Regions from separate parts of the Pannonibacter sp. genome, predicted to be linked through region 1. Evidence: predicted binding sites of a transcription regulator. Region 1 holds the regulator's gene; the other holds the start of a gene.
What was found. Region 1 encodes PhoB, which activates phosphate uptake and scavenging genes when phosphate is short. Its sites were predicted from a motif close to TGTCATNNANCTGTCAT; they were not measured.
Positions count from the first base shown of each region.

Region 2: the regulator PhoB is predicted to act here: its motif matches at 6,003-6,019, upstream of ACTIFE_RS09140 (TIGR03364 family FAD-dependent oxidoreductase).

Region 1 is NZ_JBHYDX010000006.1:64,324-80,013, forward strand. Features, by position in the region: gene ACTIFE_RS05960 (magnesium transporter CorA family protein) at 1-622, opposite strand, end outside; gene ACTIFE_RS05965 (HAD family hydrolase) at 1,527-2,252, shown strand; gene ACTIFE_RS05970 (DUF1499 domain-containing protein) at 2,335-3,291, shown strand; gene ACTIFE_RS05975 (MBL fold metallo-hydrolase) at 3,300-4,211, opposite strand; gene ACTIFE_RS05980 (SRPBCC family protein) at 4,381-4,854, shown strand; gene ACTIFE_RS05985 (ATP-binding protein) at 5,003-6,352, shown strand; gene ACTIFE_RS05990 (substrate-binding domain-containing protein) at 6,489-7,454, shown strand; gene ACTIFE_RS05995 (substrate-binding domain-containing protein) at 7,727-8,770, shown strand; gene pstC (phosphate ABC transporter permease subunit PstC) at 8,842-10,302, shown strand; gene pstA (phosphate ABC transporter permease PstA) at 10,299-11,633, shown strand; gene pstB (phosphate ABC transporter ATP-binding protein PstB) at 11,648-12,445, shown strand; gene phoU (phosphate signaling complex protein PhoU) at 12,481-13,191, shown strand; gene phoB (phosphate regulon transcriptional regulator PhoB) at 13,227-13,925, shown strand; gene ACTIFE_RS06025 (GcrA family cell cycle regulator) at 14,092-14,631, opposite strand; gene ACTIFE_RS06030 (aspartate aminotransferase family protein) at 15,062-15,690, shown strand, end outside.
Region 2 is NZ_JBHYDX010000010.1:85,828-101,517, forward strand. Features, by position in the region: gene ACTIFE_RS09110 (AAA family ATPase) at 1-55, opposite strand, end outside; gene ACTIFE_RS09115 (alpha/beta hydrolase) at 408-1,313, shown strand; gene ACTIFE_RS09120 (ABC transporter ATP-binding protein) at 1,583-2,644, opposite strand; gene ACTIFE_RS09125 (ABC transporter permease) at 2,644-3,426, opposite strand; gene ACTIFE_RS09130 (ABC transporter permease) at 3,423-4,295, opposite strand; gene ACTIFE_RS09135 (ABC transporter substrate-binding protein) at 4,502-5,605, opposite strand; gene ACTIFE_RS09140 (TIGR03364 family FAD-dependent oxidoreductase) at 6,098-7,234, shown strand; gene phnX (phosphonoacetaldehyde hydrolase) at 7,231-8,016, shown strand; gene ACTIFE_RS09150 (alkaline phosphatase family protein) at 8,081-9,613, shown strand; gene ACTIFE_RS09155 (ABC transporter substrate-binding protein) at 9,869-10,879, shown strand; gene ACTIFE_RS09160 (ABC transporter ATP-binding protein) at 10,966-11,757, shown strand; gene ACTIFE_RS09165 (ABC transporter permease) at 11,754-12,521, shown strand; gene ACTIFE_RS09170 (DUF3141 domain-containing protein) at 12,886-15,318, opposite strand; gene fabI (enoyl-ACP reductase FabI) at 15,330-15,690, opposite strand, start outside.

The DNA of each region.
Region 1 (15,690 bases):
CAAGAAACAGGAACAGGCGCAGCAGGCTGGCGCAGACGTCATGCATGCGGGCAACCTGCAGGCCGATGCGGCCTTGCATGCGGATTGCGGCGCGATAGGTGTCAGCCTTGCGTGAACTCAGCCCTTCCTCGAACACCTTGACCGACATCTTGTCGAAGGAATCTGACGCTTCCTCCAGCACATCGGCGCAGCGATCGATGATGATGTCGAGCATCACGAAAAGAACCCCCGGTCCATTGCGAGGAATGGTGGGATCACTTTGCACTTTGCGGGAACAATTGACGATCGACTGCGGCTCACCATAGCGCACGGTGACCAGGCGCTTGGCGCTGAGGACGAAGGTGACGGAGGAGAGCTTTGGGTCCGGCGTGCGCGCTGCCATCGGCAGCAGGCCTGTCATGACAATGGCCCCTGGCTCGTCATAAAGCCGCTCGGATGTCTCGATGGAAGCGATTTCCTCGCGGGTCGGGATCTCGGCCCCCATCATGTGCTCGGCGGCAAGCTGTTCCTCGTGGGTCGGGTTGAACAGGTCGATCCAGACCGCCGTCATCGGAATGTTGCCGCCGGAGGGAACCTCTGATCGGGCAAAGCCGTTTGTGGTCGGCGTATAGACGATGATCATGTCCCTGGCTCCGCCGGCAATATCAACTTGCCGGACCATGCCATGGGAACAGACTTCCGCCAAGCCGAAGTTATTGATTTGTCAGCAAAGTAAAGGGAGGGGCTGTTGGCGCGCAGCCCTCCGGCGCAGGCAGCGGACTGCCTGGCGCCGGGGCAGTTGCAAGGCCGGTTAGCGCTTGGCGGTCCCGGCAGACTTCACGCACATGGCAGCCGATACGGCCTGAATAGCGACAGGCTTGTATTGTTGCACGAGGTTCGGGGCAGTCTCTGGTTTCTTCTCGGTTGCGCTCGACATGAACGAATATCCGGTTAGGGGGCGTTGACAGGAGAACTGCTGCGCTTCGATTGCGGCGGCCTTATGGCCAGCGCTTCGGGCGCGTGTTTCTTTTGCAGTGCAAACTACTGAAAATTAACACGGATCCCAAGCTTCACACGGTAGAGGTGACGCTTGGTTAACTCATACTCTCAAGCAAAGCCGGCGAAAAGAGTGAAACAGCGACATCGGCTTGAACTTTCGTGACAGAACGTCTCCGTTGCGTGACCAGCGGCACGTTCCCGGGCGCTTGAACAATTCATGTGTCCATTCGTGGTCTTGTCTTGCCGGAGTTCCGCCGGTTCTTTGCAAAGGGCATCGTCATGTGGATCGAGGCGCCAAATGGCCGCGCAAGGAGCAGTATCCACGAGCTTGTGTTGTTCTCAGCCCTGTTGACGCGGCGAATCGTCTGCATGGGCTTGCGCAATTGCAATGGGCGTGGCTGTTTCCCTTACCCGGCGGATGAATCGTCGGTGCCTGACGTCACCGGAGCCGTGGCCGCTCTCAAGCGCCCAAAGCCGGTCCGTGGCAGCAGGGAACACGAAGACGATGCGGCGGCCGGTCACAGGACCCGCCGCCCCGGAGACGGTTCATGAGTGCACGCCCGCAGACGGCGATCAAGGCGATCCTCTTTGACAAGGATGGCACCCTCATCGATTTCCAGCAAACCTGGTCACCTGCATTCGGTCGCCTGCTCGAGACAATGGCCGAAGGTGATGTTGTCCTGAAAGGGGAACTTGCCCGCATCAGCGGTTTCGACCTGAAAGAAGGGCTGTTCGACCCGAACTCGCCCTTTGTCGCTGGCGCAAATGATACCGTGCTGGATGAGTGGGCCCGCGTGCTCGGCGTGTCGGACACCCGGGCGTTGCTGATGGAGATGGAAGCACATCTCTTCCGCTTTGGCCTTGAAAGCCTTGCCCCGTTTGCAACGCTCGAACCCACGATCCGCACGTTGCACGCAGCCGGCTATGTCCTCGGCATCGCGACCAATGATACGGAAGCCGCCGCCCGCGCCCAGATGGAAGCGCTCGGCCTCAGCGACTGCTTTGCCCATGTCTTCGGCTATGACAGTGGCCATGGCCCGAAGCCTGAGCCGGGCATGATCCTGGCCTTCAGCCGGGAGACCGGCCTGGCGCCGCATGAGATCGCCCTGGTCGGCGACAGCCTGCACGACATGCACGCTGGCCGAAATGCCGGTGTGCGCCGCGTTGCCGTCACAACCGGCACTGTAGGCGCGTCTGTTCTGGCGCCACATGCCGACCATGTTTTTGATGGTCTTGATGATCTTCTCGACTGGCTTGATCGAATGGAAGCCTGATCCGCCGGCCCTTCTGTCTGGTATTTGCCCAACGTTCGGCTAGGATGCGCCCTTGCAGGCTCAGGCAGCCGGAGGGGGCCGATTGCGCAAGAGATATCCAGTCCGCCGTTCCGAACTGGCACGTGCCGCCCGCTTCATCGCGGCGCTTGGCATGCCGACTTTGCTGGCGGGCGTTCTGGCCCATCGGGCCGGCGTTATTGGCGCGCAGGACCTGGCCAATACGCTTCTGGCTGCCGTCGTTCTCGGCCTCACCGGTGTCGCGATGAGTTGCATCGCGATTACGAACTGGTGGAACAGGGGGGGGATCGGTGTTGCCGATGCCGTCCGTGGCCTGTTCTATGGTCTGATCATGCTTGCTCCTGCAGGCGCTGTGCTGGCCGCCACCGCAGCATTTCCGCCGCTGACCGATGTCAGCACCGATCTGCGTGATCCGCCTTCGTTTGCAGGCGAGCGTGCGACCCAAAGCGCCGCCGCCGCCGTCCGCGAAGAACTGCAGCGTGTTGCCTATCCGGATATCGTCTCCCGGCGCTTCCGCATCAGTCCGTCAGATCTGCATGCGGCGGTCCTCAAGGTCATTGAAAAGGAACGATGGACTGTCCTTGCCGAACTGCCGCCGGACATGCGGGACGCGCCGACCCTGATTGAAGCCAAGACACATGTGCCGGTGGTGGCAATTGCGAGCGACCTGACCATCCGGGTTCGCCCGGACCGCACAGGCGCATTGCTTGATGTCAGGGCGCGGAGTGAATTGCCGACCCATGATCTCGGGCTTAACGCCTGGCGCATTCGCGGGTTTTACCGGGCTCTCGACGAGACCTTGACCGAAGCCTATGGCGACATCGCAAAGCTCACAGTGACGGCGGAGGAGGCGGCTGCCACTGTGGTGGAAGAACTGCCTTTGCTCACCGGAGAGCCGCAGTCCGCTGGAGCAGGAGCCGTGCCCTTGCCGTCGATGAAGCCGGCGGCAGTGCCGCCAGTCCCTGGGGCCCTGCCTGGTGAGTTCGACGAGATTTACGAGGAAGACCTGCCGCAGGGGTGACTGAGGCGTCATTCGGCTCTGATGTAGTGGTCCGACAGACCGCCGTCGTGGCCAGGTTGAACCAGACCCAGTGCGATCAGGCGCTCCAGTTGTGCAAGCACCGACAGGGCCGCTGCGCCCTTCAGGGATGACTCAAGGCCGACATAGACAGCATCCACGATCTGCGGAACCGACAGGGGAACGTCGCCAAGGACGGCAAGGACTGCGGCCTCCCGCCGAAGCCTGTGGTCTTTCAGGGCTGCCACATAGTCATGCGCCGCGCGCAGCATGGTGCCATGTCCGGGAAGGTAGGTTGCCTCGGGGCGCTGCAGCAGGACATCGAGTGACTCCAGATAGTCCTGCATCGATCCGTCCGGTGGTGCAACGATGGATGTCGACCAGGCCATGACGTGATCAGCGGAGAACAGGACATTCTCGTCCGGAAGGGCAAAGGCAAGGTGGTTTGCCGTGTGTCCTGGCGTTGCAACGGCGACGAACCGCCCGGAGGCAAGATGCAGTTCCGCCCCGTCGGCAAGTTCCTCATCCGCCCGGAACTCCCGGTCAGAACTGGCATCAAGCGGATTGATTTCCCCCAGTGCCAGATCGCGGGCGCTGTGATGCGGTCTGCAGCCGATGATCTTTGCTCCGGTGCGATGCGCCAGGGGGCGGGCAGCCGGTGAATGATCCTTGTGCGTGTGGCTGACGAGGATCGCGCTGATTCGCGCACCGCCGGCTGCCCGGAGAATAGCCGCGATGTGGGCGTCATCGTCAGGGCCTGGGTCGATTACGGCAAGATCCTGTGTTCCCACGAGATAGGTGTTGGTGCCGTGAAAGGTGAAGGGGCCGGGATTGGCTGCGGTCAGCCGCCGGATGCCAGGCAGAACCTCAACAGCCGTGCCATAGGCGGGATCGAAATGAAGGTCGTGGACGAGCCTGGGCATCTGGGTCACTCCGGGGCGAAACGAGGCTGCCGACAACCGGAAAACCCGGTTGCCGGCCTGCGCCATTGCCGAACTGCCGTGAATCGGTAATGTGCCTTGGTTAGGTTCGGGGCCTTGAAGACGCGCCCGTCTGGCGGGCCCGTGAACACGAAACCGGCGGCAATAGACCATGTCCAATCCCGAGCAGTCCATATCCCTTGAAGTCGTGTTACCGCTCGCCCGGCCACAAGCCTTTGAACTGGTGGTTGAGCGGTTCGCGGCCTGGTGGCCACGCGAATACACGTTTCTGGGTGACAGCCTCGATGATATCGGCATCGATCCCCACCTCGGCGGCCAATGCTACGAGCAGGACCGGGGCGGGACACGCATCGTCTGGGGCACCGTGCTGTCAATCGAGCAACCGCTGTATCTGCGCCTCGCCTGGCAGATTACGCCGGACCGCCAGACCATTGCCGATCCTGCGGCGGCCAGTCGCGTGATGATGTCCTTCCGCGAAGCAGGCGAGGCAACGCGGCTGGAACTGGTTCATACGGACTTCATCCGTCACGGCGAAAGTGCGGACAAGTACCGGGCCCAGATGGCCTCACCGGCCGGTTGGCCGCTTTGCCTTGCCAGGTTGGCGGCGATGGCCAGGCGGCGCTGAGTCCAGACGCAGGATTTGGTGAGCCACCTTATTGCGCGCGTGTGGATTGACGGGGCAATTGTCGCGCAACTGACATCTGCGCTGTGTTATTTGGCCGGTTCAGTTTTGCACCAGTCTCAAGAGCCGGGAGGAGGCGCCGGAGAGTGCCATGGCCGACAATACCGAAGTGACCGAACCTGCGCCGCGTAGCGGTCCTGTGGCGTCTCCCTTGCGCAGAGTTCTCGATGTAAAGTGGCTGCTGTTTGCTGTCCTGCTGTTGATGGGGCTTGCCGTCGCCGTTTATGGGGTGCCGGTTCCCGCTGTGCTCGCCGCTGCGGCACTGCTCCTGGTCATTGTCCTTGTCACGCCACGCCCCGGACTGCTGCCACCTGCAATCCTGCTGGATGACCGCCGCGAGCAAAGGCGCCTGTGGCCAGGCACCGGAATGAAGGTGACGGTGGATGCGCTGTCGATGCCCTGTTTCCTGGTCGATGGGCGCGGGATCACCCGCTATGTCAACACTGTGGCTCGGGCCCGCTACAGCGGCGTCAGGCCCGGAGATCCGGTGTCGTTCGGCCTGCGCGCGCCGTCGCTGCTCGAGGCCTTCGACCGGGCCCGCACCAACGGCACGGTGGAGCGGATCGAGTGGGCCGAAAAGGTGCCGACGGAATCCTGGTTCGAGGCCAGCATTGCACCGATCCACATGCCTGCGGCCAATGGCGCGACCGCAACCGGCGGCAATCCGGATTTCCTTCTGGTTGCCATCCGGGATCTGACCGAACAGCGCCGGCTTGAGCGGATGCGCACGGATTTCGTCGCCAACGCCAGCCATGAACTGCGCACACCGCTGGCCTCCCTGACCGGCTTCATCGAGACGCTGCAGGGACCGGCCAAGGAAGATGCAGTGGCGCGGGAACGGTTTCTGGCCATCATGCTTGATCAGGCCAACCGGATGCGCCGGCTGATCGACGATATTCTCTCCCTGTCGCGGATCGAGCTCAAAGCCCATGTCCGGCCGGAAACGCAGGTCGACCTGGCCGAGATCGTCCGGCACACGATGGATGCCCTTTCGCCGCTGGCACGGGAACTGGATCTCGAGATCGGCCTGACGGCTCCTGCCGGTGAAGTTCTCGTGCGCGGGGATCGCGACGAACTCATCCAGGTTGCCGAGAACCTGATCGAGAATGGGTTGAAATACGGCAGCATCGGCAAGCGGATCGATATCTCGATCGAGACGGGCAAGCCGAGCGGCTGGTGTCTGGCGGTGAAGGATTACGGCGAAGGCATCGCGCCTGAACACCTGCCCCGTCTGACGGAGCGGTTCTACCGGGTCGATGTCGCATCGAGCCGGGCAATGAAGGGCACCGGCCTGGGGCTCGCCATCGTCAAGCATATCCTGACCCGGCACAGGGCGCGGCTGGATATTGACAGCCGACCAGGCGAAGGGGCCCGGTTTGCTGTTACCTTTCCAGAACCTGTGCCGCCGGCGGACAGACCGTCGGGTCGCATTGCCGGCTAAGAGAAGCGCGCCGCTTTGTCACATTAGTCTCAACGAGTTGCGATATCTGTCTGGCAAGGGCAATGGCAGACAGGAGTGTGGGGTGTACGCTGCTGGTATCAAACTCGGACTTGTTGGGATTCTGGGGCTTTGCGGGATGGCATCGGCTGCTGCCTTCGAACGTCAACAACTCCAGATCGTCGGGTCCTCGACGGTGTTTCCGTTCTCGAAGACGGTCGCAGAACGCATCGGCATGTCGGGCAAGATCATGATGCCGATTGTGGAATCGACCGGAACCGGCGGCGGGATGGAGATATTCTGTGCCGGAACCGGCCCACAGACTCCGGACATTACCAACGCGTCACGGGCGATAAAGGCTTCTGAAGCCAAGTTCTGTGCCGCCAACGGCGTCACCGCAGCCGAACTGAAGATCGGCTATGACGGCATCGTTGTTGCCAATTACAAGGATGCGCCGGATTTCAACCTGACACTTCGGCAGATCTTCCTGTCGCTGGCGGCCAAGGTGCCGGTTGATGGCACGCTGGTGGACAATCCCTACCGGACATGGTCGCAGATTGATCCAGCCCTTCCCGACAGCCCGATCGAGGTTCTAGGCCCCCCGCCAACGTCTGGAACCCGCGACGCCTTCGTGGAAATGGCCATGGAAGGCGGCTGTGCGCTGATTGAAGACGCCGCGAAACTTGGTCTCAAGGGCAAGGCCTGCCATGCAATCCGGGAAGACGGGGCGTTTCTCGACACGGGCGAGAATGATGACCTGATCGTGCAGTTTCTCGATGCCAATCCCAAGGCGCTCGGTATTTTCGGGTTCTCGTTCCTGAACAAGAATACGAGCCACCTCAAGGGAGCGTTGATCCAGGGCATTGAGCCGGACTTCGCCAATATCGCCAATGGCAGTTATCCGCTGGCCCGCCCGCTGTTCATCTATGTCAAACTGGAGCATGTCGGCAATGTCCCCGCCATTGCGGACTATGTGTCCGAATTGACGCGGGAAGAGGCCTGGGGGCCATCCGGTTACCTGAAGGAGAAAGGCCTCATCCCGCTTCCCGACGCGGAGCGGAACGAGCAGCGCATCCGTATCGCCCCCGTCCTTGCCGGAAATTGATACAGGGCGGCGGTTGTTTCAGCTTTTGGCATACGCAATCTGGACAGGGTCCGGATGGTTTCCGTCTCGGCACAAAAGCGTCATACAGACGACTGGATCCGTGCGGCTTGAAGCAGAAAACCAAATAAATCCAATTAATTGTAGTGTCATGAAATTGATATGCAAGTGTCATACGAGTCACATCACGCCGACCTATGGTCCGCCCATCGCCTAGGTTCTTAACAGGATCTGGTGGTGATCTAGAAACCTTGACATTCGAAGGGAGTGGTCAAGTGAAGTTTAAGTCTCTCGTTAGCGTGGCGGCCATCGCGGTTGCTGCTACTGCCGTTGCTGGTGTCGCTCAGGCCCGCGACCAGGTCCAGATCGCTGGTTCCTCCACCGTTCTCCCCTACGCCTCGATCGTTGCTGAAGCGTTCGGCGAAAACACTGACTTCCCGACCCCGGTCGTGGAATCCGGCGGTTCGGGTGCTGGCCGTAAGAAGCTGTGCGAAGGCGTTGGTGAGAACACCATCGACATCGCCAACTCGTCCAGCCGTATCAGCAAGTCTGACATCGAGCTGTGCGCCAAGAACGGCGTGACGGACATCATGGAAGTCCGCTTCGGCTATGACGGCATCGTCTTCGCTTCGGACATCAAGGGTAACAAGTTCGAGTTCACCCCGGCTGACTGGCACTCCGCTCTGGCCGCTCAGGTCTTGGTAGATGGCAAGCTCGTTGCCAACCCGAACAAGAAGTGGAGCGACGTCCGCGCCGACCTGCCGGCTCAGGACATCCTCGCCTTCATCCCGGGCACCAAGCACGGCACCCGCGAAGTGTTCGACGAAAAGGTTCTGCACGCTGGCTGCAAGGCCAATGGCGTTGAAGAAGCTCTGATCGCTGCCGCCAACGGCGACAAGGCCGCTGCCAAGGGCTGCATGGCACTTCGTACCGATGGCGTCTCCATCGACATCGACGGTGACTACACCGAGACCCTGGCTCGCGTTGCTGCCAACCAGCAGGGCATCGGCGTGTTCGGCCTGTCGTTCTACCAGAACAACACCGACAAGCTCCAGGTCGCAACCATGGGCGGCGTTCTGCCGAGCGTCGAGACCATTGCCAAGGGTGAGTACCCGGTCTCGCGTCCGCTGTATTTCTACGTCAAGAAGGCGCACATCGGCGTCATCCCGGGCCTGAAGGAATACGTCGAGTTCTTCATGTCTGACGACATCGCTGGCCCGAATGGCCCGCTCGCTCAGTATGGCCTCGTTTCCGACCCGGAACTGGCTGCGACCCAGAAGGCAGTTGCCGACGAAGTCGTGATGGGCCCGCTCAACTAAGCGGACCTGGCGTACCGAAAGTCCAGGGTGGCGCTGAAGCGCCACCCATTTTCTCATGGATTGGATAGCCAATGAGCCTCGGCGCCCTTCTTCTCATCGTTATCGTGCTGGCCATTCTCGGGGCTGTTGCTGGTCGCAGACGCGCTCTCGGGCTCGTCGGCGGTGACAAGCGGGCATTGCACTCGCTGCCCGGGCACTACGGCCAGGTCGTTTTCCTGTTCACTGCAGTTCCGGCCCTGGTGTTGACAGGCCTGTGGCTGTTCCTTGCCCCTCTGCTGATCGAACGGATGTCCTCCGAAAGCCTCGTCGGCTCGATCGTTGCCGATGGCACCGCAATGACGCTGGTGATGACGGATGTCCGCCGCATTGCAGAAGGGCTTGAAGTTCTGTCGGCCAATGGTGCCCTGTCCGAAGCTGATATCAGCCAGATGCGGGCTGATTTCAGCAATGTTCGGAGCCGCATGGCCGAGGCCGGGGTCGCTCTCGGCTCTGATGTCGGGCCGGAGGTGTTTGAGGCTGCCAAAGCCTACCGAGACTATTCCAACACCTCCCGACTGTTCATGACCATTGTGGTCATTGCCGTGGCAATCGGTGGCCTGTTCTGGTCATTGTCCCGGATCAGCAAGGACTATCGCGCTCGCAACGCGTCCGAAAAATTTACCGTCGTCATGTTGATCGCTGCCTCGCTTGTAGCGGTGTTGACGACATTCGGTATCGTGTTTTCACTGGTCTTTGAGACCTACAATTTCTTCCAGATGCACTCGGCCGCAGATTTCTTCTTTGGTCTTGTCTGGAACCCGCAGTTCCGTGGTGGATCCGAACTCGGTATCCTGCCGCTGCTCTGGGGTACGTTCTACGTGTCCCTCGTGGCACTGCTGTTTGCCGTGCCGATCGGGCTGTTCGCTGCGATCTACATGGCGGAATACGCATCCAAGCCGATGCGCTCGGTCGCCAAGCCGCTTCTGGAACTGCTGGCCGGCATTCCGACCATCGTCTACGGTCTGTTTGCGCTGATTACGGTCGGACCTTTCCTGCGCGACTATTTCGCCCAGCCGCTTGGTCTTGGAAACAGCTCCTCGTCGGTTCTGACAGCGGGGATCGTGATGGGGATCATGCTGATCCCGTTCGTGTCATCCTTGTCCGATGACATCATCAACGCTGTTCCGCAGTCGCTCCGGGATGGCGCCTACGGGCTTGGTTCCACGCGTTCCGAGACCATCCGTCAGGTCGTGATGCCAGCCGCTTTGCCAGGCATCGTTGGAGCGATCCTCCTGGCTGCAAGCCGGGCTATCGGCGAGACCATGATCGTTGTCATGGGTGCTGGTGCGGCAGCAAAACTCGGCCTCAACCCTCTCGAGGCCATGACCACCGTCACTGTGAAGATTGTCAGTCAGCTCACCGGCGATACAGAATTCGCCTCGCCTGAGACGTTGGTTGCCTTCGCACTCGGGCTGACCCTTTTCATCTTTACCCTGGGTCTCAACGTGGTGGCGCTTTACATCGTCCGCAAGTATCGGGAGCAATACGAATGACCGATGTCGCCATTTCTCCGACGAAGTCGATCTACAATCCCGACGCGCGCACGCGCCGTCGCAATGCAGCCGAGCAGCGCTTCCGTCTCTATGGCCTGTCGGCAGTTATTGTCGGCCTGGTGGCGCTCGTTATCCTGCTGTGGTCGGTGCTCGCGAGTGGCCTCGGTTCGTTCAGCCAGGCCTTCATCACGATTGATGTGCCCTTGACAGCCAGCGTGCTCGACAAGTCCGGCACACGGGATGTCGAGGAACTCAAGAAGGTCAGTACTGTCGGTTACGGTAATGTGCTCAGGTCTGCTTTGATGGAGCAGCTTGAGCGGGACAAGGTTGACACCGCTGACGTCAATGACAAGGAGATCTTTGATCTTCTGTCAAAGGAAGCGCCTGCGACTTTGCGCAACATGGTCCTGGCCGATCCGTCACTCGTCGGTCAGACGATGAAGTTCAAGACCTATGCGAACGGTCGCGTTGATGGCTATTTCAAGGGGCGCGTAACCCTGGAGAGTGCGAAGCTCGACAGCAACATCACGCCAGGTCAGTTGTTACTTGCCGAGCGGATGCAGGACGCAGGCATTCTGACGAGCGGCTTCAACTGGGACTTCTTCTTCGGACCGGATGCTTCTGATCTTCGTCCGGAAGCTGCGGGTCTCGGGATCGCCTTCATCGGCTCGGCCTATATGATGCTGATCGTTCTCGTCCTGGCTGTTCCGATCGGCGTGGCTGCCTCAATCTATCTCGAGGAATTCGCACCGAAGAACAAGTTCACCGACCTGATCGAGGTGAACATCTCGAATCTGGCGGCGGTTCCGTCGATCGTGTTCGGTATTCTCGGCCTTGCGGTGTTCATCAATTTCATGGGTATGCCGCAATCGGCCTCCCTGGTTGGTGGCCTCGTGCTGACCCTGATGACCCTGCCGACGATCATCATCGCGACCCGCGCGGCCCTGAGAGCTGTGCCGCCGAGCATTCGCGATGCCGCCCTGGGTGTGGGTGCGTCGAAGATGCAGTCGATCTTCCATCACGTGCTGCCGCTGGCTGCCCCTGGCATCCTGACCGGGACGATTATCGGTCTGGCACAGGCGCTCGGCGAAACCGCTCCGCTGTTGCTCATCGGCATGGTGTCGTTCGTCCGAAGCTTCCCGGGTGCCCCGCCTGAAGGCTTCCTTGATCCGGCCGCAGCCCTGCCGGTGCAGGTCTATAACTGGACGCAGCGTGGTGACCCCGCCTTCGTGGAGCGAGCCTCCGGCGCGATTATCGTCCTGCTGATATTCCTTGTTGTCATGAACCTGGTCGCGATCGTCCTGCGTCGCCGCTTTGAACGCCGTTGGTAAGAAGGGGACATCCGATGAACGTTTCTGTAAATCTGGAGAATGATGTGGACCTCGCCCAGCACAAGATCGTCGCGAACAACGTTCAGGTCTATTACGGCGAAAAGCACGCCATCAAGGACGTGAACATCAACATTCAACCGTGTTCCGTAACGGCTTTCATCGGCCCGTCGGGCTGTGGCAAGTCGACATTCCTGCGGACGCTGAACCGCATGAATGACACGATCGACATCTGCCGTGTCGAAGGCAATATCTCCATCGACGGCGAAAACATCTATGATCCGCGCGTTGACCCGGTCCAACTGCGGGCCAAGGTCGGCATGGTGTTCCAGAAGCCGAACCCGTTCCCGAAGTCGATCTATGAAAACGTCGCCTACGGCCCGCGTATTCATGGCCTGACCCGGACCAAGGCCGAACTGGACGAAGTTGTCTCGGCCAGCCTGCAGAAGGCAGGCCTCTGGAACGAGGTGAAGGATCGCCTTGATGAAGGTGGTACGGGCCTGTCCGGTGGCCAGCAGCAGCGCCTCTGCATCGCCCGCGCCATTGCCGTGAGCCCGGAAGTGATCCTGATGGACGAGCCCTGCTCGGCGCTGGATCCGATTGCGACGGCGAAGGTGGAAGAGCTCATCGATGAGTTGCGCGCGAACTACACCATTGTGATCGTGACCCACTCGATGCAGCAGGCCGCCCGCGTGTCCCAGCGCACCGCGTTCTTCCACCTTGGCAATCTTGTCGAGGAAGGCGCAACGCAGGACATCTTCACGAACCCGCAGGACAAGCGTACGCAGGACTATATCACTGGCCGTTTCGGCTGAGTCCTCTGGTCCTCCAACGCGAGAAGGATTTGAACATGTCCGAGCATACCGTCAGTTCCTATGATGAAGAACTGCGCGCGCTGGCCGGCCGGGTCGCCGAGATGGGCGGCCTTGCCGAAGCGCTGGTGAATGACGCCGTGACAGCGCTGCTGTCGCAGGATCTGGAGAAAGCGCACAAGACGATCCTGCAGGACGCCCGTCTCGACGAGTTGCAGCAGGAAATCGAAGCCAAGTTCATCCGCATCGTCGCCCTGCGCCAGCCGATGGGCCAGGACCTGCGCGAGATCATGGCGGCCGGACGTATCGCCAACGACCTTGAGCGCGTCGGCGATCTGGCCAAGAACATCGCCAAGCGCGTCATCGCCATCGATGGCGACTTCAACTCGAAGAAGGCCGCTTTCGGCGTCGAGCACATGGCTGAGCTGGCGCTGAACCAGCTGAAGGCAGTTCTGGATGCCTACACCAGTCACGACGCCGTGGCGGCACAGACCGTTCGCGAACGCGATGACGAGGTGGATGCAATCTACACCTCGCTGTTCCGGGAACTCTTGACATACATGATGGAAGATCCGCGCAAGATCACCCAGTGCGCGCATCTCCTGTTCTGCGCCAAGAACATCGAGCGCATCGGCGATCACGCGACCAACATTGCGGAAAACGTCTACTTCATGGTCACCGGCAACCAGTTGCTGGAAGCCCGCCGCAAGATCGACGAAACCGGCCTTGCCGATCTCGAGAATGCCTGACGCGGGTCCCCGCGTCTGTTTGCTGGAGCGTGTGAATGCCTAAGGTTCTGATCGTTGAAGACGAAGAGCCCTTGAGCCTGTTGTTGCGTTACAACCTGGAAGCTGAAGGTTACTCCGTCGAGTCCTGTGCTCGCGGGGATGAAGCTGAAATCCGGCTGCGCGAAAGCCAGCCGGACCTGCTGCTTCTCGACTGGATGCTGCCGGGCCTGTCGGGCATCGAACTTTGCCGACGTCTACGTGCCCGAGCGGAAACCGAGCGTCTTCCTGTGATCATGCTCACGGCCCGCGGTGAGGAAGCCGAGCGTATCCGTGGTCTTGCGACGGGCGCGGACGACTATGTGGTCAAGCCGTTCTCGATCCCGGAACTGATGGCGCGTGTTCGGGCGATCCTCCGCCGCGCCCGTCCGGAGGTGGTCTCGACCATGCTCCGCGCCGGTGACATCGAGCTGGACCGCGAGACGCATCGGGTCCGCCGCAACGGCAAGGAAATCCATCTCGGCCCGACCGAGTTCCGGTTGCTCGAGTTCCTGATGACCTCGCCTGGCCGCGTCTTTTCCCGTGAGCAATTGCTCGATGGCGTCTGGGGCCATGATGTGTATGTGGACGAGCGGACGGTGGATGTGCACGTCGGCCGTTTGCGCAAGGCCATAAACAGGGGCAAGGTGAAAGACCCGATCCGCACGGTGCGCGGCGCAGGCTACGCCTTCAACGACCAGTTCGCGGTTGCCATCTGATCAACCCGGCCAGTGCCTTGATCCGAGAAAGCCCGTCACGTGCGGGCTTTTTGCTGTGTGCGGCGTTTTTCGCAGGAGATGAAAAAGGCCCGCCGGGCGATCGCTCCGGCGGGCCTTAACCTGGGCGAGGGGACCACAGACTGGTTGGCCCCCTCTGAGATCTGTATCAGGCGCGAGCGAGTTGCTTGCGGTCCTTGTCGCGCCGGCGATCATTGACCGGCTGATAGGCGATGCGGCAGTGATGCGCGCAATAAGGCACGCCAGGATCAGAGTGGCGACCGCAAAAGTAGAAGTCCTGGGTGCTTGGATCGCCAATCGGCCACTTGCAGGTGCGTTCGGTCAGGGTCAGGATTGTTGCCCGCTCGGTGATCGGAACGACTTCTGCCATCGGTTCCACCTGCGGCTCGACGTCGAGCGCGGCTTCTTCCATGGGTTCCATTTTCAAGGCCGTTGCCCCGCGGCTCTGCGCCACCGGTGCCTGTGCCGGACGTGGCGCAGACGGCGCAGCACTTGCGGGTGTGCGGGCCCGCCGCGGCTTCGCCGTCGGCGCAACCGCCTTGGCGCGTCCGGACAGTCCAAGCCGATGCACCTTGCCGATCACCGCATTGCGCGTGATCCCGCCGAGTTCGGCAGCAATCTGGCTCGCGCTCAGGCCATCCGACCAGAGCTTCTTCAGCAGTTCCACGCGTTCGTCAGTCCAGCTCATCCGTCACACCCCGCCGTTTCCGGCTGTAGATTGTAAATTTAGGCAGTAACCAGTTGTTAAGGCGCGCATGCTCCGCGCCCAACGTGGCATATCCAGTATGATTTGGTGATCTACAGCACGAGATGTCGTATCCGACAGACAGGACAGTACAATGGCGGCCAAAAGCGAGGCAAGGAGACGGGGCACATGAACCGGGGACGAAACGACTTTTCCCCAGATAACGCCGCCCCCAGTCCGCGACACTCGGCAGTGGCGGATTCGCGCCAATTGCATTGACAGGCGCAGCGTTGGGCGGTGTATAAACGTCGCTCGTTTCTTGTGCCGCCTGTCACGGGCGGCACAGTCCGTTTTGGCATCCCAATACGTATCCCTGAACCGGAGAGGTTTTCCGGGGCAAGTAGCCCCGACCCCCGCATGAGGAGTTGAGCATATGACGGCGTCGGCACTTTTCGGCACCTACGCTCGGGCGGAACTTGATTTCGTCCGTGGAGAAGGCGTGTGGCTGGAGACGTCGGATGGCCGCCGATTTCTCGACTGTGGTTCAGGTATTGCCGTAAATGCCCTCGGTCATTCACATCCCCATCTTGTCGCTGCCCTGAAAGATCAGGCGGACAAGCTCTGGCATGTCTCCAACCTGTACCAGATGCAGGGTCAGGAGAAGCTGGGACGGCGGCTGACGGAGGCGACTTTCGCAGATCGGGTGTTCTTTACCAACTCCGGCGCCGAGGCGATGGAGGCCTGCTTCAAGACGGCGCGTCGTTTCCATTATGCCAATGGCCATCCGGAACGGATCGACATCATTACCTTCGAAGGCGCCTTCCATGGCCGTACCATCGCGACCATCGCAGCCGGCGGCCAGGCAAAGTACCTTGAAGGCTTCGGGCCGAAGGCTCCCGGGTTCCTGCAGGTTCCCGCTGGCGACCTCGACGCGCTGAAGGCCGTCATCGGTCCGACCACGGCTGCGCTCTGCATCGAGCCGGTGCAGGGGGAGGGCGGCATTCGCGAGATCCCGGCCGAGTTCCTGCGCAAGCTGCGTGAGATCTGCGACGAGGAAGGCAT
Region 2 (15,690 bases), on a different contig from region 1:
CCGCGGTGGTCTTGCCTGCACCACCTTTGGCGTTTGCGAAGGAAATTACGGGCATCGGTGGGTCTCCTGGATCGGAAGCCGTTGGCCTTCTGCTGGCGACTTCTCGTCCTCAGAGTTTCAATAGTTCATGGTTAACAAATCGATAACTCGCCGCAAAATGCATTTACCTGTAATAATTTGCGAGCTTTCGGGAGACAGCCTGGAGCGGCTCAGCCGTAAAACTGACAAGGTTCCAGTCAAAGTTTTCCACAAGCGACAAATCCGGTGTACCGCAATGTGTAAACAACACCTTTGCGGGCGGGTAAATGCTTGAATGTCGGCATTGCGTTTCTGAGCGTTTGCACGGCTTGCCGCGCTTGGGTATGTCTGGGGAAACTGCCGCGAACCGGCACACAAGGAACCTTGTCATGCGTGCTCTCCTTTCCGCCGGCTTGCGCTACGGCCTTGCCGCCCTCACCGGGTTCACGCTCCTGTGCGGGCCCGCCAGCGCCCAGAGCCTGCCGCCCTACAAGGACAGCCTCTTTGCCTATCCACGCCTGATCTCCAGCAACGACGATGGCACCTACGAGGTGGTGGAATACATCAAGGCACGCGACCTGCATGAGCGCGACAAGGAGCCGGAGCGTGAGGTCTGGGGCAACTACGTCTCCTTCCATCCCACATCCAGCCAGGCTGACCTGGAACTCAAGGCGAATGGCCGTGCCGTGAAATACATGGCTACCGGCAAGACGGAAGGAGGCGCCTCGATCGTCGTGATTTACGTGCATGGCCAGGGCGGCAACCGCTTCCAGGGCATGAACGACCTGACCTTCGGCGGCAATTTCAACCGCATCAAGAACCTGATGTCCCGCAACGGCGGCGTCTACATCTCGGCCGGCTTCACCGACTTCGGGGCCAAGGGCACCGAGGATGTCGCCGCGATCATCGATGCCTACAGGGCCAGTTCGCCGCGCGCCAAGACGTTTGTCGCCTGCGGATCCATGGGCAGCATCCTGTGCTGGAACCTCCTCAAGGATCCGGCTCAGGCGCGCAAACTGTCCGGCGTGCTGCTGTTTGGCGCCTCGAAGGACGATGCCTTCCTGAAGTCGGCAACCCTGCGCAAGGCGGAGAACAATGTTCCGCTCTACATGGGCCACGGCAGCTGGGACAATGTCTATGACTGGGAGAAGCAGGTCGCTTTCTACGAGCAGATCCGCAAGGCAGCACCCGGCTACCCCGTCCGCTTCACCTTGTTCGACACCGGCACCCACGGCACCCCGATCCGCATGACCGACTGGCGCCTGATCCTCAACTGGATGCTGTCACGGGGCTAAGCTCGTTGAACGGCAACCACGATCAAACGACGGCGTTCATTTTGACAATAAACTTCAGCCTCCCCGGCGTCATCCCGGACGAGCGTCAGCTCGAGCCGGGACCGGAGAGCCAAGGTCTAGACATATCACAGAGTAAAGACCGAACAGACCGTGACTCTCCGGTCCCGGGTCTCCGCTTCGCTGCGCCCGGGAAGACGGGAGAGGTGCTGTACGACGTTTGAACGCCGGCCAATTGGCCGGCGTTGTCTTTGAATCAAGTGCGAAAACACTCACCCCTGCAGGACGATAAGGTCTTTCGGCGACAGGGACACTTCGATGGCGGCGCCAACGGCCGGCGGCGGCATGTCGGAGCGGTTGAAGGTATCGAGTGACAGGGATGAGCCGGCGACTGCCACCTTGAGGCGGATGACCGAGCCCATGAAATGCACATCCTCGATGCTGCCGGGCAAAACGATGTCGGTGTCGGTTCCGCGCCCGAGTTGCACCGCTTCCGGGCGCAATGCGACGGTAAGCCGCTCACCGGATTTGGCCTGCAATCCGCCCTCCGGCAGTGTCAGGTCGACACCGGCCATGGTCAGGGTGCCGGCATCGGCATCGCGCACGGTTGCATCCAGCGTGTTCAGCGTTCCGACGAAGTTGGCGACGAAGCGGGTTCGCGGCCGGTTGTAGACCTCGTGCGGATTGCCGACCTGCTCGGCCACGCCGCCGTACATGACGACGATGCGGTCCGACATCGACAGCGCCTCTTCCTGGTCATGCGTCACGAAAATGGTCGTGATGCCGAGTTCGCGCTGGATCTCGCGGATTTCGGTGCGCAGGCTGACGCGGATCTTGGCATCGAGCGCCGACAGGGGCTCATCAAGAAGCAGCACGCGCGGGCTCGGCGCAAGGGCACGCGCCAGCGCAACGCGCTGCTGCTGGCCGCCAGAAAGCTGGAACGGGAAGCGATTGCCCAGATCCGGCAAACCGATGAGCTTGAGCATCTCGCGCACCCGCGCATCGATGTCGGCCCGTCCCATCCCCTTGATCTTGAGGCCGAAGGCAACGTTCTGTGCCACGGTCATGTTCGGGAACAGCGCATAGGCCTGGAACACCATGCCGATGTTGCGCCCGTTCGGCTTCACCCGGGTCACATCCTGACCGTCGATGACGATCGACCCGGACGTCGGTATTTCGAAGCCGGCGACCATGCGCAGCACCGTGGTCTTGCCGCAGCCCGAGGGGCCGAGCAGCGAGATGAACTCGCCCTGCCCGACAGACAGGTCAAAATCCTTGACGACCGTGGTCGGGCCAAAGGATTTCTTCAGGTTCTTCAGCTCGAGATAAGCCATCAGCGTTGCACCTGTATGTGTTTGGAGAAGCGGGTTGCAAGCTGGATCAGGGCCATGCAGGCCCAGGTGATACCAAAGGCTATCACGGCCAGTGCCGCCGGTTCATAGGCGCGGTTTGCGCCAAGCAATTGCATGAAGGGACCAAAGGCCGGCCGGTCGAGCAGCGCCGCCATGGTGAACTCGCCAATGACGATGGCAAAGGTCAGGAAGGCGCCGGACAGAACCGCGACAAGCACGTTGGGCAGGATCACCCGGCTCAGGATCGTCACCCAGCCGGCCCCAAGGCTGAGCGCTGCCTCGGTCAGGGTTGCCACGTCGATGGTCCGCAGGCCCGTGTCCACGGCCCGGTACATGTAGGGCAGTGACAGGGTGACATAGCCGAACATCAGGAGAATGTTGGTGCCGGTCGTCGACCCGGTCAGCGGCAGCCAGGACGATGTGTTGTAGAGGCGGATATAGCCGAAGACGATGACAATCGCCGGGATCACCAGCGGCAGCAACGTGATGAACTCGATCCACGGCCGGGCCGCCGGCAGGCGCAGCCGCACCCAGTAGGCTGTCGGCACCACCAGGACCATGCCCACCACAATTGTCGCCAGCGCCATCAGCACCGAATACGAAAAGGTCAGCTGGAACCGTTCGTCCACGAGCACGACACGGTAGGCCTCGAAGGAATAGCCCTCGCGCAGCATCCGCATCGAGAATTCGGTCATGCCGACAAGCGGCAGCGCGAAGAAGACGCACCCCAGGACAAGGGCGCTCCAGGCGAGAAGACGGGTCACTTCAGCCACCTTTCACTGCGCACCCGCAGCCAGATGTAGAGCCCGTTGGCAAGGGCGGTGATGACGATCATGCCGAAGGCCAGCGCATAGCCCAGATGCGGGTTGCCCAGCACATCGCCACGGATCTGCGCATAGAGCTTGATCGGCACGATGTTGAGCTGCGGTCCGGTCAGGGCGAAGGCCGTGGCGATGGCGCCGAAGGAATTGGCGAACAGGAGGGCAAAGGTACCCAGCAGGGCCGGAAACAGGATCGGCAGCGCCACCATGCGCCAGTACTGCGAGGCAGAGGCACCGAGGATCTCGGCTGCCTCCCGCCACTCGCGCTTCAGGCCGTCGAGCGCCGGGGCGATCATCAGGATCATCAGCGGGATCTGGAAGAACAGATAGACGACGACCAGCCCCCAGAAGGACAACAGGTTGAAGCCCATGGCGCGCAGGTTGATGCCGAACTCGTTGCGCAGCCAGATGGTCACGAGGCCAACCGGCCCGAGCGTTGCCAGGAAGGCAAAGGCCAAAGGAACACCGGCGAAATTGGACGCGACCCCGGAAAAAGTCATCAGTCCGCTGCGGACCTTGCCGGGCAACTTGCCCAGGATCACCGCCGCCGCCATTGCAAAGCCGATCAGGCAGCCCAGAAAAGCCGTGATCAGGCTGAGTTGGATCGAGACCCAGTAGGAGGAGACGATGGACTCGGTGTTGAGGCCATAGATGTTGTCGAGCGTGAAGCTGCCATCCGGCGTCTGGAATGCCCCGACCACGATCTTCATCGTCGGCAGGATCAGGAACAGAAGCGCGAACAGCGCGAAGGGAAGCAGCCCCAACCAGTTGAGGTTGAGACGGCTGAGTGGACCCGGTCTGGGTTCTGGCATCGGGCGAAGCCCCTCTCGTCCGGTGGCCGGCCACGGTTGCATCCGCCCCTGGATGCCCCGCCCGGTCTTTGTCAGTCTGGCCGTTTGCCGGCTTCTGATGTGCCGCCGTCCGCGACGAAACAGGACCGTGAGGGCCACTCGTCCATCGCTGGCGGTCAAGACGGAAGAGCCGGGGAGGCCCCGGCTCTTCGCAGTATCAGGCGTGCTTACTGGACGTTCGCGCCGACGACCTTGTCCCAACCGGAAACAACAGCTTCCTTGTTGGCGTTCTGCTCTTCGATGGTCGGGAAGTAAGCCTTCTCATACGGCTCGGCCGGCGGAAGGGCCTTCAGCAGTTCGTCAGAGATCTTGCCTTCCGCGACCATCTTGTTGAAGCGCGCGGTGTGGCAGTAGCCCTTGACGTAGCCATTCTGGCCTTCGTCGGAGAAGATGTGCTCCATCCAGAGCTTGGCAGCGTTCGGATGCGGTGCATAGGCGCTGATGGCCTGGACGTAGACGCCGGCCAGGGTGCCCTTGGTCGGCACGGTCACTTCCACCGGCGGGTTGCCCTTCAGGCTGTCACGGGCGGACAGGGCGTTGTAGTCCCACATCACCATGATCGGCGTAGTGCCCTGGGCGAGCGTGCCAGCCTTGCCGATGACGGGCACGAAATTGCCCTTCTCGTTCAGTTCCTTGAAGAACTGCAGGCCAGCGGCCCCGGACTCGGTGCCAGCCTTGGCGCCAGCAGCCATGCCAGCGGACAGGACACCCAGGATGGCCTGGTTCGAGGCGCGCGGATCACCGGCGAGTGCGACCTGACCGGCGTATTCCGGCTTCAGGAGGTCTTCCCACTCCATCGGCGGGTTCTGCACGAGATCCTTGTTGGAGACGAAGGCCATGACGCCATAGTAGGCGCCGTAGAAATAGCCGTCAGCATCCTTGACGGCATCCGGGATCTCGTCCCAGACCGAAACCTTGTACGGCTGGATCAGGCCTTCTGCCTTGGCCTGCGGGCCGAAGGACAGACCAACGTCGAGAACGTCCGGAGCCTGCGGGCCGGTGTTGCCCTTGTTGGCGCGAACGGCTTCCAGTTCGTCGGCAGAGCCGGCGTCCGGGTTCAGTTCGTTGACGGTCAGGAACGGGTATTTTTCCTTGAAGGAGGCAATGATGCCGCCATAACCGCACCAGTCATGCGGCAGGGCGATGGTGGTGAGCATGCCTTCCTTCTTGGCGCCTTCGATGAGCTCTTCCATCGACTGCGCAGAAGCGGCGGTGGCGCTGAACAGGACAGCGAGACTCGTCGTCGCTGCCAGAATTGTCTTGATGTTCATGCACTTCTCCTGGGTTACCCGATACGCGTGAATCGGTTCCTTGCAAAAATTCCCACGCATCCCCTCGCAACAGAAGATGCGGCCTCCCGGAATTTCGGCCGACGCATATGGACGGCCGGGCGAACCGGTTCCCTGGTCGCAGGTCGGCTTCGGCCTCACGAGCAAGCCTGTGCTGCCCGCTCCCGAACCCCGATCACGACAAACTGTGAAAGCGATCCTCATCGCCCTCGAAAACGCAGAAGGCCTTGTCCCGACCCTCGCACTCCGCAGAAAGCGCGATGGAAAGTCCTTGCCGAGCCCCTGCCCTGCGCCATTAGCCGATACAGATGACACTTCGACTGCTTTTTTATGACAGTTTAATGAAGGGGCGCCATCCTCAAAAGTTCCATCGTATAAACGTCATAATAGCGTCATCCTGCGTCAAGCATAGACACTATGGTCCGCTATTATGACAGCCGAATGTGACAATCTCCCCTTCCCTAAGGACATCCATTGACCAAGTTCGATGTAGCGATCGTGGGCGCCGGTATCGTCGGCCTTGCCCATGCTCTTGCCGCCGCCCGGCGCGGTAAATCCGTCGTTGTCCTCGACCGTGACGCCCAGGCCAATGGGGCGTCGATCCGCAATTTCGGTTTTGTGACCGTCAGCGGTCAGGAGGCCGGCGATTGCTGGCAGATGGCGCGCCGCGCCCGCGATGTATGGGCGGAAGTGGCGGCTGCCGCAGGCATCCCCGTCCTGCAACGTGGCATGGTCATGACGGCACGCCGGCCGGAAGCCGAGGCCGTGATCGATGCGTTCCTGGCCACGGAGATGGGCGCGCAGTGCCGCCGCCTGACCCTGCCCGAGGCTGCCGACCTTGTTCCGGCCCTGCGGCAGGACCGGCTGTCCGGCGTCCTGTATTCACCGCATGAACTCAGGGTCGAAAGCCGCCAGGCCCTTCCGCGCTTGGCAACCTGGCTTTCGGACGTTCATGGCGTGACGTTTCGCTGGTCGACGTCCGTCACCAGCATCAATGCCCCACACCTGGAAACCTCACGTGGCCAGGTGATGGCCGAGAGCGTGATTGTCTGCCCGGGGGATGATTTCGTTTCCCTGTATCAGGAGCGGATCGGCGCTTACCGGCCGTTGCGTTGCAAGCTGCAGATGCTGCGTGTCGCTCCCGCAAGTCCGGTCGCCTTCAGGACCCCGGTCATGTCCGATCTCGGGCTTGCACGGTACAAGGGCTATGCGGACCTGCCGGAAGCATCCGCGCTGAAGACGCGTCTTGATAGCGAGCAGGGTGCACACCGGGACAACGGCATTCACCTGATCGTGGTGCAGTCGGCCGATGGCTCGCTGGTGGTCGGCGACAGTCACCATTACGCGCCAACGCCCGATCCCTTCGCACCCGTTGACGTGCGCGACCTGATCCTCGACGAAATGGATCAGGTGCTGGATCTGCCGGGCCGCACTATCCAGGAGCACTGGGTTGGCACCTATGCAAGCGCCGACGGCCGCTGGCGCTTCACCGATGCGCCCGATGACGCGACACGCATCGTTGTGGTCACCGCCGGCTGCGGCGCCTCCACTGCCTTTGCCATTGGCGAGGAAACCATCGCTTCCCTCTACGGACAGGATTTCAAGGCATGAGCAAGTTCAAGGCAGTGGTGTTCGACTGGGCCGGCACCGTGATCGATTTCGGCTCCTTCGCCCCGATGGGCGTTTTCGTGAAGGCCTTCGAGAAATTCGGCGTCACGGCGAGCATCGCCGAGGCCCGGGCGCCGATGGGCATGGCCAAGTGGGATCATATCAAGACGATGATGACCGCCCCGGCTCTGGCCGAACGCTGGAAGGCCGCGCACGGGGCCTATCCGACCGACGTTGACGTCGACCGGGTCTACGAGGTCTTCGTGCCGATGAATGAGGAGGTCGTCGCCGATTTCGCCACGCTGGTCCCCGGCGCGAAGGAGGCGGTCGACACCTTGAGGGCACGCGGCCTGAAGATCGGCTCCACCACCGGCTATACCCGCTCGATCATGACCCGCGTCCTGCCTGTGGCGGCTGCGCAGGGCTATGCACCCGACAACCTCATCTGCGCTGACGAGGTCAAGGAAGGCCGCCCGAGCCCGCTCGGCATGTACCAGTGCTTCATCGATCTCGGTGTCCATCCGGCGTCTGCCGTCATCAAGGTCGACGACACCGAGCCGGGCATCGGCGAAGGCGTCGCGGCGGGCTGCCTTACCGTCGGCGTCACCCTGTCGGGCAACATCGCCGGCCGCACGCCGGACGAGCTGGCAGCGCTTTCGCCGGACGAGATCGACGCCATCCGGGCTGAAGCCGGCGCACGCCTCAAAGCTGCCGGTGCCGATTATCTCATTGACACGGTGGCTGATCTTCCGGCCCTGATCGAGCGTCTCGAAGCTGGCGCCTGATACAGCTCTTCAAAGCGGCTGGAGCCTCGTCATCGCAACGCCGTTGTCTAGTGGGGGACGGAACATGAAGCCGAATGTTCTCCTGATCACCGCCGACCAGTGGCGCGGTGCGGCCCTTGGCTGCGCCGGTCACGGTGAAATCAAGACGCCGAACGTGGATGCGCTCGCCCGCGAGGGCGTGCTGTTCCGGCAGCATTTCGCCGGCGCGGCCCCCTGTTCCCCGGCGCGCGCGTGCCTCTACACCGGCCTTGCCCAGATGAACAACCGGGTAACCCGCAACGGCACCCCGATGGACAACCGGCTCGACAACATCGCCCGGCTGGCCCGCCGGGCCGGTTACGACCCGACGCTGTTCGGCTACACGGACGTTTCGCCCGATCCGCGCACCCGGGACAGCCATGATCCCGACCTGACCACTTATGAGGGCGTCCTGCCAGGCTTCACGACCCGCGTGCTGCTGCCCGAGCACGAGAAGGCCTGGCTGTCCTGGCTGCGCCAGCGCGGCCACCGGATTGACGATCCGTCGAGGATCCATGTCCCCGTCGGCCATGCGCCGGGCGCCATTACCCGCGATGCGCCCGCCTACAGCGCCGACGAGACCCAGACCGCCTTCCTCACGGGCGAGTTCCTGCGCTGGCTGTCGGAGCGCGAGGGCGAGCGGCCGTGGTTTGCCCATATCTCGTTCCTGCGCCCGCATCCGCCCTTCGTGGTGCCCGCCCCCTACAACACCATGTACGACGCAAGCCCTGAGGGCTTCCTGCGGCCCGCCACCCGTGCGGAACAGGCTGATGTCCATCCTTATGTCGCCGCTGAACTCGCGCGCGTCGGGGCCGGACATTTCCTCGCCGGTGCGACCGGCGGCACAGATCAGTGGTCGGCAGAGGATCACGGCCTCATCCGCGCGATCTATCACGGCATGATCAGCGAAGTGGATGCGCAACTCGGTCGCCTGTTCGACGGGCTGAAGGCGGCGGGGACTTTTAACAACACGCTGATCATCTTCACCTCCGACCATGCCGAGCTGATGGGCGATCACTGGGGTTTCGGCAAGGGCGGCTTCTACGACCAGAGCTATCACATCCCGCTCGTGGTCAAGTTGCCCGGCGCCGACAGGGCCCGAGGCAAGACCGTCACTGCCTTCACCAGCGCTTGCGACATCTTCCCGACGCTGGCTGATTATCTCGGCGCAGCACCCCTGACGGGGCCGGACGGCCAATCTCTGCGGCCCTTCCTCGAAGGACGGGAGCCTCAGCGCTGGCGTGATGCGGTGGTGTGGGAGTTCGACTTCCGCGACATCGGCCAGCGACAGCATGAGGCCCATTTCAGCTTGCCGTCGCGCGCCCTCGCCCTGACCGTGATCCGGGACGACAGGTTCAAATACGTCCACTTTGCCGGCGGCCTGCCACCGCTTCTGTTCGACATGGCGAATGATCCGGGCGAATTGCGCAATCTGGCCGCCGACCCGGCCTCGCAGTCCACCCGCCTGGCCTATGCCGAACGACTGCTCGACTGGCGCACCCAGCATCTGGACCAGACGCTCGCCTACACCGAACTGACGGCGCAGGGGCCCGTTTCGCGTCCTTTCGACGACAGCTAGACAAGGACCCCAAACACCACCCTGCACCATTTTTCCGCGCTCAGGCAGCAGAACCTCGCGCTGCAATGAAGGGGACCTGCCGCAAGAGCGGTTGATTTTTCCGTCTAAGGCATTGCCATAGCTTCAATATTTTAGAGATGCATCCCTGATGCGCATTGCGCTGCACAATTAGCGTGCAGCATATTTCCTGCTTGCTGCCTGTGCATTTCAACGTCACTCTGCTGTGAAACCTCATAAAAACCAGAGGGGAACAGCATGCGGCGTCTTATCGGACTGGCACTGGGCCTGGCGCTTTCCGCGTCATCGGCTCTTGCTGCCACTGAAATCAAATTCACACTCGACTGGAAGTTCGAGGGCCCGGCGGCTCCGTTCTTCATTGCGCTCGACAAGGGGTATTTTGCCGCCGAAGGGCTGGATGTCACCATCGACACCGGCGCTGGCTCGCGCGAGTCGATCCCGCGCGTTGCCACCGGCGCCTACCAGATGGGCTTCGGCGACATCAACTCGCTGATCCAGTTGATGGACACCCAGCCTGACCTGAAGGTCAAGGCTGTTTTGATGGCCTATGAACGGCCACCGATTGCCGTCATCGGCCGCAAGAGCCTTGGCATCACTGACGATCCGAAGTCGCTGGAAGGCAAGAAGCTTGGCGCGCCTCCCCCGGATGCCGCCTTCGGCCAGTGGCCGGCCTTCGCCAAGGTCGCCGGCCTCGATACCTCGACAATCACCATCGAGAATGTCGGCTTCCCCGTGCGCGAGCCAATGCTGGCCCAGGGTCAGGTCGACGCGATCTTCGGCTTCTCCTTCTCCTCGGTGATCAACCTCAAGGCCCAGGGCGTGGCGGAAGACGACATCGCGCTTATCATGATGGCCGAGAAGGGTCTCGACCTGTACGGCAACGTCGTCATGGTCAACACCGACTTTGCCGCCGCCAATCCGGACGCCGTCAAGGGCTTCGTCAAGGCGCTGACCAAGGGCTATCTCGACGCGATTGCCGATCCAGCGGCCGCAATCCCGCATGTCATGAAGCGGAATGAGGTGTTGAACGAGGCTGTCGAAATCGAACGCCTGAAAATGGCGGTCGCCCAGTCCATCGCCACCCCGGCGGTGAAGGCCAACGGTTTCGGCGGCGTCGACATGGCCAAGCTCACCAAGTCGATGGAATACTTGCAGACCTCGATGGGCGTCAGCGCAACACCGCCGGCTGCCGAGAAGGTCTTCGACCCGAGCTATCTGCCGCCCGTCGCAGAGCGCACCGTCAAGTAACAACTCACAGGTCCTACCCTCCCGGTCTGCCCAAGGGCGCCGGGAGGGGCTTTTTTTTGACTTTTGTAGACCCGACTGGAGGGGCTGTGACCGGATTTGTCGACTTGCGGGACATTCGGCTGACCTATGGCGGCACTGCCGATGGGACGCTGGCGCTGGATGGCCTGAGCATGGCCGTTCGAAAGGGAGAGTTTGCAGCCGTGGTCGGCCCGTCCGGCTGCGGCAAATCCACCCTGATGAAGCTGGCGACGGGGCTGATGCGCCCCCAGGCCGGCACCGTCGAGGTGGCGGGCAAGGAAGTTTCAGGCCCAGTCTCCATCGCCGGCATGGCATTCCAGAACCCCTCGATGCTGCCCTGGCGCACGACGCTGGACAACGTCATGCTGCCGCTTGAAATCGTCCAGCCACATCGCAGCCGCCTGAAACGCGAACGCACAGCCTACCTGAAGAAGGCTGAGGACCTGCTGGCCCTTGTCGGCCTCAAGGGTTTCGGTCAAAAGTTCCCCTGGCAACTCTCCGGCGGCATGCAGCAGCGGGCCAACCTCTGCCGTGCCCTGGTGCATGATCCGGCCCTCCTGATGCTGGACGAGCCCTTTGGCGCGCTCGATGCCTTTACCCGCGAGGAACTGTGGCAGGTGATGCGTGACCTGCATGCGGAAAAGGGCTTCACCACCATTCTGGTCACCCATGACCTGCGCGAAGCCGTCTATCTTGCCGACCGCGTTTTCGTCATGAGCGCCCGGCCCGGCCGAGTGATCATGGAACGCAGCATCGATTTCCCCCGTCCGCGCCCCATCGATCTGACCTATGAGGGCGGCTTCAACGACATCGTGCATGAATTGCGCGGCTATATTGCAGAAGCGAGGGCGGCAGCATGAACGACCGCTGGATCAAGGCTGCTCCGTTTCTCTGGACGTTCGGGCTTTTTGCCATCTGGCAACTGGCTGTCGCAGCTCTCAAGCTGCCGGTTTACATCCTGCCGGCACCGACCGACATTGCCGTTGCCATCTATCAGTACTGGCCGGCGATCTGGAAGAACTCGCTGCAGACGCTGTTTACCACCGTCCTTGGCTTTGGCCTTGCCGTCGTCGGCGGCCTCCTGCTGGGCCTGGCCGTCGGCTGGAGCCGCGCGATCTATGCAGGGCTTTACCCCCTGATGATTGGCTTCAACTCGGTGCCGAAGGTGGCCGTGGTGCCGATCCTGGTCATCTGGTTCGGCATCGGCACGGTGCCTGCAGTGCTCACAGCGTTCCTGATCGCCTTCTTCCCCATCGTCGTGAATGTCGCCACCGGCCTTGCCACCATCGAGCCGGAAATGGAGGACGTGCTGCGGGCGCTGGGGGCCAGGAAGCTCGACATCATGCTCAAGGTCGGCATCCCCCGCTCGATGCCCTATTTCTTCGGCTCGCTGAAGATCGCCATCACGCTTGCCTTCGTCGGCTCGGTGATCTCCGAGAACGTGGCCGCCAACTCCGGCTTGGGCCACATGATGCTGGCGGCGCAGTCGCAGTTCAACGTGCCGCTGGTCTGGGCCGGCCTCGTCGCCCTCGCTGTCCTCGGCATCGTCATGTATGCGCTGATGGCGCTTCTGGAAATGCGGATGACCGGCTGGGCCCATCGCTCCGGCATGAACCGGGCGTAAGAACATAGGGAGTTGCCACCTGCGCCTCTGCCGCCTTGGTTTGGCAGGGAAGCCGCACATGAAGTCTGTCACACGTTCGATGTGAACTCCTGTGCCAGGTGACGGCAACCTTGTCGAAGCCTCTCAGCTCCCCTCCCCCACGTGCGGAGGGGTTTGGGGGTGGGGGGAGCGGACGGAAAATCTTGTTCTGCGTTTCTGGCCAGATGGACTTAAGACACTTTGTGATCCAACGGCTGCCCGTCCCCCCACCCCTTACCCCTCCCCACGAGGGGGAGGGGGGCGGTGAGACCTCGAAAAGCGTCCAACCAACCCGACCAAGAGCGAGAGCCCCGCGACGCGACACACCTGCCCCCACCCCGCGACCTTACTTCGCCGCCACCATCACCTCGGCTGGACCGCTGACCGCCTTGTTCCCCAGCGGGTCCTCGGTCACGTCGCCGGAAATGGGCGGCAGGTCGAGGATTTCGTGGAACTTCTGCAGCATCTCCAGCGTGTGCGGGGCCATTTCATCAATAGCGCCGGGCACATACTGCACGACACGTGCGGCCAGATCGCGCTCCTCGCGGGTTTTCAGGAGCTTCGGCAGGGCTGCAAGCGCCCCATGGCGGTCAAACTCCACGATCAGCGTCTGCTCGTGGATGATGATCGCCCGTTCTTCGGCACTCAGCGAAGCAAAAGGCTCGTCCTCGGTCAGGATATGCGCTGACCGCTCCAGCCGGTCGCGGCGCACATTGCCGCGCGATTCCGCCAGCAGCACGAGCATCCGGATCACGGCCTCCACGAAGCCGCCCTCCTCCACGCGGCGCAGGGCCGACTGCACGACCGGCAGGGCCCTGAGTTCGTCCGTACGCTTCAGTGTGCGCGGACGCACATGCCCGCGACCATACCAGCGCGCCCAGGGTGTGCCCCAGATGCCAAAGAACGCCATCTCGTACCAGGTGTCGCGCAGGTCGCGGACCATGTCGATGGATTGTTCGATCAGGTCAGCGCTCAGCCGTTCCAACTCGATCAAGGGATTGCTGGCCGGTGCCGGCGCGCGTTCCGCCTTAACCTTGTCCGCCATATGGGACAATGGCTGCACGAGCGGGTTCTTGCTCGAGAACATGGCCCGCTGCACCCGCAACGGGTGCATCACGCGGCCAGCCTCTGCGCTCGCTTCGGTCACACCTGCCTGCACGAAGGGACGGATCACCGTGTCATAGACCTCGGCCTGCTGCTCCGACCACCGGGCGACGGCTGCAAACGGCGTCTCGTCATCGCGGCCATCATCCAGAGCCAGGATATCGTCCAGCGTCCGCTCGTGGAACGAGACGGTGAAGGTGCGGTTCAGAACATCGCCGGTATAGTTGTCGATCTTCATCTCGTAGAGACCGGGCGCCAGCGCCTCGATGGTCTTCATCGTCGAAGCCATCTCGCTGTGCTCTTTCTTGGCAATCGACGAGGAGACGAAGATGCCGAGATGCCCGACCTGGTCATGCACCATGTAGAGGATGCGCTGGCCGCGGATCTGGATCTCGCTGACGTCCGAATAGGTGTCGATGATCCAGTTCAGCGCCTGCTGCGGCGGCGTGATGTTGTCACCATGGCTGGCGAAGACGATGATCGGCGCGCGGATAGACTTCAGGTCCACATTGCGGCCCGGCTCCAGCCGCGCCTCGTTGCGCGCCAGCCGGTTGCCGACGAACAATTGCTCGACGATCCAGCGGATCTCGGCTTCGTTGAGCAGGAAGTAGCCACCCCACCAGGTTTCGAAATCGAGGAAGCGCGTCGCTTCCGTGTCGATGTTGGCATAGAGGTCGACATATTTGCGGAACAGGGTCCGGGACGGATTGAGCAACTCGAAGTTCGAAACGAGATGCGCGCCGTCGAACACGCCATGGCCGATATCAGCCAGGATCATCGGCATCACCGTGCCGCCAAGCACGCCCGCGTTGTAGCGCATCGGGTCCCCGCCAACGAGGCCAGACCAGGTGTCGACCGGGGCGCCGTTGAGCACGATCGGACCAGTCAGGTCTAAATTGGTTGCCGCCAGCAGCAAGGTTGCCCAGCCGCCCTGGCAATTGCCGATGACGACAGGACGCAGTGCGTTGGGATGGCGGCGGGTGACCTCGCGCACGAACTCCGCTTCGGCCCGTGTCACGTCGGCCAGCGTCTGGCCCTTTTCCGGCGCGCGGCGGAAGGCGACGAAATAGACCGGATAGCCTTCCTTCAGCGCCACCCCGACCTGGCTGTCGGTCTTGAAGCCGCCGATGCCAGCGCCGTGGCCGGCGCGCGGGTCGATGATGATGTAGGGCCGCTTGTCCGGATCGATGGTCACGCCAGCCGGGGGCAGGATGCGCAGCAGCATGTAGTTGCAGGGATGCGGCAGGTCCTTGCCGTCGACGATGACCTCATGGTCATAGATCAGCACCGGCGGACAGCCTTCGGCCTCGTGCTTCAGGAAGATGTCACCGCGCTGGCGCAGCGTGTCGAGCGTCAGCACCATGCGCTGGCCCGCATCCGTGACATAGGCCTTCACGTCTTCGGCCAGCGTTCCCTCGGCCTGGCGGGCGGTCAGGTCTGTCGCCAGCTTGGTGAGGTTGTCGAGGCTCTTGCGGGTGCGGGCATTGTGCGTGCGCGCCATCGCGTCCAGATGGCGCGACGTGCCGCGCAGCATCATCTCGCTCATGGCGGAAAATTCGGCAAACTGGGCGGTGAACACCTTCATCCGTTCGCTCGGCGACCAGGCGGTCGCATCCTGCAGGGACTTCAGCAGATCGCCGTTCGGTGTATTCAGGGCATCGAAAATGTTGCTCATGGGAGTTCCCTTCAGCCGATGATGCTGTAGCCGCCGTCGATGGCATGGACGCCGCCCGTGACGTTGGCGGCCTCACGGCTGGCGAGGAAGGCGGCATAGGCGCCGACGTCCTCGATGGTGGCCAGCAGATGCGTCGGCGCACGTTCGGCCGCCGCGTTGAGCAATTCGTCAAACTCCGCAATGCCCGAGGCTGCGCGGGTCTTCAGCGGTCCGGGCGACAGGGCATGAACCGAAATCCGCTTCGGGCCCAGTTCCGCCGCCGCATAGCGGGTCACGGCTTCAAGCGCTGCCTTCACCGGTCCCATGATGTTGTAATGTTCGACCACCTTTTCCGCGCCATAGAAGGATACGGTCATGCAGGTGCCGCCAACT